2 regions of the Actinopolymorpha sp. B17G11 genome follow, and region 2 is predicted to be linked to the other one. Evidence: riboswitches for the same ligand, from Rfam matches in the RefSeq annotation. Region 2 holds a riboswitch; the other holds the start of a gene.
The links. Region 2 has a riboswitch for cobalamin ahead of metE (5-methyltetrahydropteroyltriglutamate--homocysteine S-methyltransferase). Riboswitches for the same ligand answer to the same signal wherever they lie in the genome.
Positions count from the first base shown of each region.

Region 1: linked by a shared signal. The riboswitch ahead of ABN028_RS13730 (SCO2322 family protein) and the one ahead of metE (5-methyltetrahydropteroyltriglutamate--homocysteine S-methyltransferase) in region 2 are both predicted to bind cobalamin.

Region 1 covers NZ_JBEFTW010000011.1:9,841-14,936, reverse strand. The annotation lists gene ABN028_RS13740 (DUF3043 domain-containing protein) at 1-582, shown strand, start outside; gene ABN028_RS13735 (hypothetical protein) at 622-831, opposite strand; cobalamin riboswitch at 897-1,085, shown strand; gene ABN028_RS13730 (SCO2322 family protein) at 1,237-2,022, shown strand; gene ABN028_RS13725 (energy-coupling factor transporter transmembrane component T family protein) at 2,034-3,245, shown strand; gene ABN028_RS13720 (ABC transporter ATP-binding protein) at 3,242-4,960, shown strand; gene ABN028_RS13715 (ECF transporter S component) at 4,957-5,096, shown strand, end outside.
Region 2 covers NZ_JBEFTW010000033.1:55,653-60,748, forward strand. The annotation lists gene ABN028_RS27220 (helix-turn-helix transcriptional regulator) at 1-609, opposite strand, end outside; gene metE (5-methyltetrahydropteroyltriglutamate--homocysteine S-methyltransferase) at 638-2,920, opposite strand; cobalamin riboswitch at 2,966-3,195, opposite strand; gene ABN028_RS27230 (Nramp family divalent metal transporter) at 3,263-4,777, opposite strand; gene ABN028_RS27235 (acyl-CoA carboxylase subunit epsilon) at 4,955-5,096, opposite strand, start outside.

The DNA of each region.
Region 1 (5,096 bases), on a different contig from region 2:
CGACGCCGTACGACCGAAGAGGCGCCGCCGCCGTCCGAGGCTGCCGCCGAGACCGCTCCTGCTCGACCGGGCAGCAAGGGTCGGCCCACCCCCAAGCGCCGCGATGCCGAACAGGCACGCAAGGCACGCGTGTCGGCACCGCGTGACCGCAAGGAAGCCATCCGCCAGCAGCGGGAGAAGGCCCGCGCCGAGCGGGCGAAGGTCCAGCAGGCGATGGTGACCGGCGACGACCGCTACCTCCCGGCACGCGACAAGGGCCCGGTGAAGAGGTTCTGCCGCGACTTCGTCGACTCCAGGCGTACTCCCGCGGAGTATCTCCTGCCCTACTTCCTGGTGATCTTCATCGTCATGACGATCCCCATGCCGCAGGTACAGATCGTCGCCACCTACCTGTGGCTGGTCGCGATCATCGTCGTACCGATCGACCTGATCTTCATGGGACGCCGGCTGAAGCGGCAGTTGCGCGAACGCTTCCCGGACGAGAGTCACCGGGGTGCCGTCGCCTACGGCGTCATGCGGGCCACCCAGATCCGCCGGCTCCGCATGCCCAAGCCGCTCGTGAAGCCCGGCGAGACGATCTGAACGACGCCGCGACCGACGCGTCCGGCGAGGTGGTGCGAGCTAGTCGGCGGGATGCAGGCTCATCGGCCCGTAGACCTCGCGCCCCGACTCGAGCAGCACCACCTGGTCGACGCCCACGGCGACGAGATCACGCCAGCACTCACCGACCCAGCTCTCCGCGTCGCTCTGCGAAGGGAATTCGCTGCGCGCCAACTCGCCAGCGTCCACAGGGTTGCCCTCGGCGTCCTCGAGCCGCCACGTCCACGTCATGGCAGGTGAGCCTAGTGGAGGCCCCCACCCTCCTTTGACTTCCGGGTGCGGGCGTGAGACCGTCCGTCCAGCACTACCGCCATGGGGTTGTGGTCGAAAAGGCCACCACCAGCAGGGGAAGCCGGTCCGAGTCCGGCGCTGACCCGCAACCGTAGGCCGCGTGCCAGGTCGCTCGATCCACTGGCTCGATCCAGGGGTTCGACACCAGGCGCCCGCGGCAAGCCGGAGCACCTGACCATGGCGGCCGGCTCCACACCACCCGTCGAGGTCTGCGGGCGGAGCCCGGGTCAGACACCCGAGCCCGCCCTCGGCTCCAGGCGTACGCCGCCTGCGTTGCCGGGGGCATCTCTCGTGTGTGGTCCGGTTCCCGCATCGACCGTGACCGAACACCGTGAGAGGACATCGATGCGGTCCGAGATCCGCCGCCGTCGTCGCGCCGGCCTGCTGTACGCCACGCTGGCCGTTCCGTTCTTCGTCGTACTCTGTGCCGCTGTACTCGCGGCCGTACTCGCCGCTGGCACCGGCACCGCCCACGCGGATGCGTACCGCTTCTGGGGCTTCTACCAGTGGCAGGACGACGCCTGGGCACTGGCAAAGTCCGGCCCTTCCGGCGTCACCCCGAAGGACGGTGCCGTAGAGGGATGGCGGCTCGCCGTCTCGGGCGAGAAGACACCGCCGCGCCTGCCGCGGGCCGCCGGAGACTTCGATCAGATCTGCGGGTCGACACCAGCCGAGACAGGCAAGAAGCGCGTTGCCGTCGTCGTCGACTACGGCCTCGCCGGCGAGGCCGAGGGCGAGCCGGAGCCACCGGACGCCCGCGGTGCATGCGCGGTGGTCGACGCGAAAGCCAGTTCCGCGCAGGTGCTCGCCGCCATCGGTGAGGTACGCGAGCAGAAAGGGCTGGTCTGCGCCATCGACGACTTCCCAGCAACCGGGTGCGGCGACGCCGTCGACTCGGTGCCGGAGTTCCCCACGCCCGAGCCGAGCGTCTCTCTCGCGCTGCCCGCGGCAGCCGCTCCCGCCGGGGACTCCAGCCCAGCTGAGTCTTCAGAAACCGCCGCGAGCGCGGACGCCGAGTCGGATGGGTTCCCAGTCCTGCCGGTGGCAGCCGTCGCGGTCGTGGTCGTGCTGATTGTCGGTGGGTTCATGATCCGGCGTCAGCGCAACGCCGACGCCGGCTCGGCGGGCTGACGGGCCGACCCGTGCGTGCAGCCCATCGCCCCTCCTTCGCCCGGAACCTGCACCCGGGCGCGTGGTGGCTGTGGGCGCTCGGGCTCGCCACCGCCGCCAGCCGGACGACGAACCCGCTGCTGCTCGCCTTGCTGCTGGCGGTTGCGGGTTACGTCGTGGCGGCCAGGCGATCGACCGCGCCGTGGGCCAACTCCTATGCGGCGTTTCTCAAGCTCGGGTTGGCGGTCATCGTGATCCGCGTCGTGTTCCAGGCGGTGTTCGGCGCCGCCGTCGCCGGCCGGACGGTCCTCTTCACCCTGCCCGAGCTGCCCCTGCCGGAGTGGGTCGACGGCATCCGGATCGGCGGCCAGGTCACCGCGGAGGCGCTGGCATCGGCGGTGTACGACGGATTGCGGCTCGCCGCGATACTCGGCTGCGTCGGGGCGGCGAACGCGCTCGCCAACCCCAAGCGCCTGCTCACGCACGTGCCTGGAGCGCTCTATGAGCTGGGTGTCGCGGTCGTGGTCGCCATGACGTTCGCACCTCAGCTCGTCGCCGACGCGGCGCGGGCGCGGGCGGCCCGCCGGCTGCGCGGCCAGCCGGACCGTGGCCTGCGCTCGGTCCGTGCCACCGCCGTACCCGTCCTGGAGGGAGCTTTGGAACGCTCCCTCGCGCTGGCGGCGGCGATGGACTCACGGGGATACGGCCGGCTCGGCAACGTGACCCGGCGGGCCCGCCTGCTCACCTCCGGCCTCGTCCTCGGGGGCCTGATGGGTATCTGCGTCGGCGTCTACGGGCTCCTCGACGCCGGTGCCACCCGAACCCTCGCCCTGCCCGCTCTCGGCGCGGGGCTCGTCACCGCGTGCGCCGGGTTGATGCTCGGTGGCCGGCGCACGGTCCGGACGAGGTACCGGCCAGATCCGTGGGCCCTGCCGGAATGGCTGGTCACCGCCAGCGGCGTTGCCGTCGCCGCTGGCTTCTTGTGGGCATCCGTCGCGGGGGGCGGCGACCTCGTCGCCAGTACCGTGCCGCTCACGGTGCCCGAGCTGCCGATGATCCCCACCGTGGCCGCGCTCCTCGGCCTCCTGCCCGCGTGGTTGGCTCCACCTCCCCTACCGGTGAGCGACGAGGCGCCCGCCGGCCAGCAGGCGGACGACGAACACACAGACGACCAGCGGGCGGGCGACAAACAGGCAGACGACCAGCGGGCGGGCGACCGACGGGGGAAGGTGCAAGCGTCATGATCCGGTTCGAGTCGGTGTCGATGCGCTACCCGGGGAGCGCGAGCCCGGTCCTGCGCGACGTGACGTTCGAGATCGCCGAAGGCGAACTGTGCCTTGTCGTCGGCCAGACCGGCAGTGGCAAGACCACCCTGCTGCGCGCCATCAACGGACTGGTCCCCCACTTCACCGGCGGCACGCTGGGCGGCCGCGTGGTCGTCGACGGGCGCGAGACCCGTACGCACCATCCGCGAGACCTCGCCGACGTCGTGGGCGTGGTTGGTCAGGACCCGTTGGCCGGGTTCGTCACCGACACCGTCGAGGACGAACTGGCCTACGGCATGGAGTCGCTGGCCCTGGCACCCGACGTCATGCGTACCCGGGTGGAGGAGACGCTGGACCTGCTCGGACTCACCGGCGTACGGTCCCGGCCCATCGCCACGCTCTCCGGTGGTCAACAGCAGCGGGTCGCGATCGGCTCCGTCCTCACCAGCCATCCGCGGGTACTCGTGCTGGACGAGCCCACCTCCGCTCTCGACCCGGCGGCCGCCGAGGACGTACTCGCCGCATTGCACCGGCTCGTCCACGACCTCGGCGTCACGGTGGTCCTCGCCGAACATCGGCTGGAACGAGTCGTGCAGTACGCCGACCGGATCGTCCTCGTGCCCGGTGACGGCCAGGCGCTCGCGGTGGGACCGCCGGCAGCCGTCATGGCCGACTCGACGGTGGCGCCACCGGTCGTGGAACTCGGCCGGCTCGCCGGCTGGGACCCGCTGCCGTTGACGGTGCGCGACGCGCGCGCGTTGGCCGGGCCGTTGCGGGAGCGGCTCGCCACCGTCGCACCGCCGACCCCGCCATCGACCCCGCCATCGACCCCGCGATCGGCGCCGCCAACTCCGGCGCCAGCGGGTGCGCAAGGCAGCGTTGACAGTACGCCCGGCCCCGGCGCACGCCCGGTCGCGTCCGTACGCCACCTGCTCGTGCGCTACGGACCACGGCGGGCTGCGACCCGGCCGGCGCTGCACGACATCGACCTTGACGTCGCACCGGGTGAGGTCATCGCCCTGATGGGGCGGAACGGCGCGGGCAAGTCGTCCCTTCTCAATGCCCTGGTGGGACTCACGAAGCCGGCAGGCGGCACGGTCCGGCTAGGCGACCTCGACCCGACCGGCGCCAGGCCCGCCGTCATCGCGAAGGCCGCCGGTCTCGTGCCGCAGGAGCCTGGTGCGCTGCTGTACGCCGAGACAGTGGCGCAGGAGTGCCGGCAGGCCGACGCCGACTTCGGGGCCCCGGCAGGTCGGTGCGCGGCCATCCTCGGCCGGTTGGCTCCAGGCGTACCCTCCGATCGGCATCCCCGAGACCTGTCCGAAGGGCAGCGGCTCTGTCTGGCGCTGGCCGTCGTCCTCACCGCCGAACCGCCCTTGCTGCTGCTCGACGAACCCACCCGTGGCCTGGACTACCTCGCGAAGGGACGCCTGGCCGGGATCCTGCGCGAGCTCGCGGGCGGAGGCCGTGGGATCGCCCACGGGATCGTCGTCGCGACGCATGACGTCGAGCTGGTCGCCGAGATCGCCACGAGGGTGGTGGTCCTCGCCGACGGGGAGATCGTCGCGGACGGCCCCGTCGCACACGTGGTGGCGGCGTCGCCGACCTTCGCGCCGCAGGTGGCGAAGATCCTGCGTCCGTTGCCGTGGCTCACCGTCGGGCAGGTGGCCGCCTCGCTCGAGCCGGCGTCGTGACGCGCGCACTTCGTGCGCGGTCGCTCGTCGCGCTGGTCCTGGCGACGCTCGTCGGTGCGGCGGGGTTCGGCTGGCCGTTCCTGGCCGACGTCGGGAGTACGGCGAGCGGGGACTCCGTTGCCGCGACGTACCTCTT
Region 2 (5,096 bases):
CATCTCGGTGAGCGCGAGCGGTGTGGTCCCACCGCCGCGCCAGGTCCGACGAAGGTGGTCGGCGAGCCGCGCGAGGTACGGATGGATCTCGTCGCCTTCGTCATCGGCCGGAACGGGACCACGGACGAACAGGTCGAGCAGGAAGCCCAGGACGTCGGTCGTGCGATCGTTCTGGCCCGTGCGCGTGGTTCCCGGCTGGGTCCCTCGAGCCCTTCCCCGGCCAAGCCACAGGGAGTACCGGCACAGTGCCGCGAGCGGGTCGGCCGGGGTCAGCGCCCGGGAGATCGGCCAGGTTTCCGGTGGTCCGAGCGTGTCGAGATCGGCTTCGAGCACCCGGAAATGGACGAACGCATGCAGCGATGCCCGCGTCGGGTCCCAGGCGAAATGGTCCCGCATCCCCGGGCGGGCGAGGAGCAGGGTGCCGGGTCGCAGGTGGCGGCGCGTCGGCGGTTCCGGGCGCGTGCTGTCGGGCTCGTCGCAGGTCCAGCGCGCGCTCCCGGCGAGGAGCCAGACGAACTCGTAGTCGACCAGCGTCCGTGGTCCGAAGGTGGCGCCAGGCGGGTAGTGCGCCACCTCCGGACCGGTCCGGACGACCACACGGCATGTCACGAACAGACAGGTTAGGCCGTCCGGGATCTCAGGTGGACAGGCTGGACCTCACCCGGCGGGTGGCCTCGACCATGTGCCGTAGCGCCGGCTCGACCTCGGCATAGCCGCGGGTCTTGAGTCCGCAGTCGGGGTTGACCCACAGCCGGTCGACCTCCACCGCCTCCAGCGCGAGCCGCAGCGCGGTCTCGATCTCGTCGGTGCTGGGCACCCGCGGCGAGTGGATGTCGTACACCCCGGGCCCGATACCTCGCTGGTAGCCCGCCCGTGCGAGGTCGGCGACGAGTTCCATCCGGGACCGGGCCGCCTCCACGCTGGTGACGTCGGCGTCGAGCGCGTCGATGGTGTCGACGATCTCCCCGAACTCCGAATAGCACATGTGCGAGTGGATCTGGGTGCCGTCGGAGACCCCTGACGTCGCCAGTCGGAACGCCGCGACCGCCCACGCGACGTAGTCCGGTTGCTGCGCCGCTCGCAACGGCAACAGCTCCCGCAGGGCCGGCTCGTCCACCTGGATGTAGCGGATGCCCGCCGCCTCCAGGTCGCGGATCTCGTCCCGCAGCGCCAGCGCCACCTGCTTCGCGGTGTCGGCGAGCGGCTGGTCGTCGCGGACGAAGGACCACGCGAGCATGGTCACCGGGCCTGTCAACATTCCCTTGACAGGCTTCGTCGTCCGCGACTGTGCGTACGTCGTCCATTCCACCGTCATCGGCTCGGGCCGGGACACGTCCCCTGCGAGGATCGGTGGCCGGACATAACGACTGCCGTACGACTGGACCCAGCCATGATCGGTGCTCGCGTAGCCCGCGAGGCGTTCGGCGAAGTACTGCACCATGTCGTTGCGTTCGGGCTCGCCGTGGACCAGCACGTCCAGCCCGACGTCCTCCTGCAGGGCGATCACCCGGTCGATCTCCGCCCGCATCGCGGCGTCGTAGTCGGCCGCGGAGATCCGACCCGCCCGCAGATCGGCCCGTGCGGCGCGGATCTCCTTCGTCTGCGGGAACGACCCGATCGTCGTCGTGGGCAGCAACGGCAGGTTCCCCACCGCCTTCTGGGTGGCCGCCCGGGCGGCGAAGTCGCCTCGTGGCGTGCCCTCGCCCAGCGCGGTGATCCGGGCTCGCACCCGCGCGTCAACCGCACCTTGCCGGGCCGTCGCTCGGGCGCGCGTGGCCGCGGAAAGCTCCGACTCGATCGCGGACCGACCCTCCCGCAGCGCGCGGCCCAGCAGGACCACCTCGGCCACCTTCTGCCGGGCAAACGCCAGCCGTTCGCGAAGGTCCGCCGGCAGGCCCCGCTCCAGGTCGAGGTCGAGCGGGACATGCAGCAGCGAGCACGAGGTGCTCACGACCAGCTCGCCGACCGAACCCAGGAGCGAGGCGGCAGTGGCGAGAGCGCCGGAGAGGTCGGTACGCCAGACGTTGCGGCCGTCGACCAGGCCGGCGAAGAGCGTCTTCCGCGCGAGTCCCGCGCCGGCGATGCGTGCGACGTCGGCCCGGCTGGTCACGAGGTCAAGCGCAACGCCCTCCACCGGCGTACGACCGAGAGTCTGCAGCGCGTCGCCGATCGCCCCGAAGTACGTGGCCACGGCCAGCTTGGGTCGCCGCTTCGGAGGCAGGCCGCCGAGCCGGTCGTAGGCCGTACGGACGGCCTGGATCTCCTCGGGTGTCCGGTCGGCGGCGAGCACCGGCTCGTCGAGCTGCACCCAGGTCGCCCCGGCGGCCGCCAGCTCCGCCAGCAGGTCGGCGTACACGTCGAGCAGGCCCGGCAGCAGGTCGAGCGGCCGGAACCCCTTGGGCGCTTCAGTGTCAGGCTTCGCCAGCAGCAGGAAACTGACCGGGCCGAGGAGCACGGGGCGGGTGTCGATCCCGAGCGCCGCCGCCTCGCGGTACTCGGCGACCGGCTTCCGCGCGGCGTCGCGGTCGAGCCGGAACGCCGTCTCCGGGCCGAGCTCCGGCACGAGGTAGTGGTAGTTGGTGTCGAACCACTTGGTCATCTCCAGTGGCGGCACCCCGGCGGTGCCACGGGCCATCGCGAAGTAACGCTCGAGCCCCTCCAGGCCGGCGAACCGCTCCGGGATCGCGCCGACAAGTACCGCCTGGTCGAGCACGTGGTCGTAGAGCGAGAAGGTGTTGGACGGGATGTCGTCGACGCCGGCGTCGCGCAGCGACTCCCACGTCTGCCGGCGGAGTTGGACGGCGGTCTGGTGAAGAGTCTCGGCATCGGATCGGCTCGCCCAGAATGCCTCCGCCGCGCGCTTGAGCTCGCGCCGTGGGCCGATCCGGGGATATCCGAGCACGGTCGTACGTACTGCCATGGAGTCCTTCCCTCGGGAACTCAGATAGCGGACCGCGACGCCGGGGCGGCGCGCGGGCGGTCGGCAGGTCTTCGGACTCGTGGGCGCTCTGCGCTCTGCCTACTGGCCGTCGCTTCCCAGGCGACCGATGATGTCGGCCCAGTGCGTTCGTACGGCGGTCGTTCCCACTCACCGCTGCGGGGCAGTCCCGGAATCCCACCGGGTTCCCTCTTACCTCGCCCGGCCGGTCACGAAGGGTCGTGCCGGTCGAGCGAACCAACCACACCTACGACCATAGCGCCCAGGGCCCACGGACCGTTGCAGCCCGGCTGAAGCACAGGGCGGGCCTCGGCAGCGGCCTTGTCAGAAGGTGATGAGCGGGTCGCCTACCAGGTCGGCGACGAAGTTGACGAAGAAGAAACCGAAGAACAGGACGTTCAACAGCAGGATCACGGTGTGCCAGGGGCGCGGACGTGCGGGCTTCGGCAGTTGCCGGTTGAGATAGATGAGCATGAACGGATAGATCAGGGCGCCGAAGTTCGCCATGTTCGCCGACCACTGGACGAGGCCGACCGGCACCGCCAGGTGGATGACGATGCTGATGATCACGAGCAGCAGGATCATGAACGGGTAGTAGAACTTCCGTGGATCGCCCTCGATCCACGCGCGCAGCCTCGAACTCGTCGCGTGCGAGGCGTCCGTGGTGGTTCGTACCATCGCCTCGAAGATGCCCAGTTGGGTGCTGAAGAGGACGAAGACGCCCATGAGCAAGGCGACGTAGAAGACGAACGTCCCGTACTCGCCGCGAAGGACGTCGGCGACGAACGTCGGAACGGTCTCGGGGGTCGGCCCTTCGCCCCGGATCTCCACCGCGCGCGCCATCAACAGAGTGGGGAGAAGCATGCCGAGCATCGCACCGACGAAGAAGACGCCCCACATGTCGGTGAGCAGCAGGCGGTACCACCGCCGCCACAGGGCACGGTTCTTCGCGTCGTCGGGGAACGTGATGCCGCTTGCGAGGACGGCGTTCCGGTCGCCACGCAGACCGCTCAGGAAACCGACCCGGTGGCCCATGCCGTAGCCCTTGTCACGGTAGTGGCTCATGATGTACCAGTTCAGCCCGGACGCGAGGGCAGTGAAGCCCGCGAGGCCGCCGAGCTCGGTGGCGGTGATGCCGGCAGGCGGGGCGGCCGGGGTGACGAAGCCACGAATCCCTTCCCACCAAAGGCTCGCGGGCACGAGCAGCAGGTCGAGGATCAGCAGGAGGACGAGGATCGTGCCGACCATGATCCAGTTGGCGAGCTCGAGCGCCCGGCTGATCCGCCGGGCCGTGGCGGTGATGAGGAAGACGACCACGAGCAGCAGGATCGCGTAGATCCGTGGCTCTTCCGCGCCGCTCGCCGCGATCTCTCCGTGCACGAGGGCGTAGACGCCCTGGCCCGCGGACGCCGCCCAACCACCGGCGATGAACGCGAAGATGATGACGAAGACCGACAGCGGCACCCACAGGATCCAGCCGGGCGGCACCCGCCCCCAACCGACGACGGGAACTTCGCCGGTCGCCACGACATAGCGGGAACACTCGACGTTGTAGAACGTCTGCAGCAGCGCGGAGATCGTGATGACCCAGCCGACGCCGATGAAGCCGTACGTACCGACCGCCTGCGGGCCGAGCAACCACTCACCACTGCCGATGGAGATGCCGAGCGCGATGAGGCTCGGGCCGATCGCGAACTTGACGAGCTCCCGAAAACCGAGCCTGCGTACGCCGAAAACCTCTTCAGGCGTAGGGAGATCGGCGACTGCGAGATCTGGGCGACTCACCCCCAGCGGGTGGGTGGCCTGTGCGGTACCGGTGGTCTCGACGCTTTCGGCCATGGCAAGCCTCCGCGGTTCCACGGCGACGGGCGACGGTACCCGTCGCATCCCACCAGATAGTGGTCCTCCTGCACGTGTCGTGACAAGAGGGACGACGGCCGGAATTGCTCAGCTCGTGTTCGAAAACGTTGCGGTCGCCGCGGATAGGCCCTGGGTGCTTCGCGATGCGGGATCGCCTCAGCGGGGAAGGGCGCTCGCCCGCCAGGCGCCCGGACCGGGCCGCAGTGGCTGGCGGGTCCTTCGCCAGTACGCCGCCCAGCGGGGGGCGGCGTGCCAGGTGGCTGTGTCGTGCGGCTGCCGATCCGCCGCGCCGGCCTCG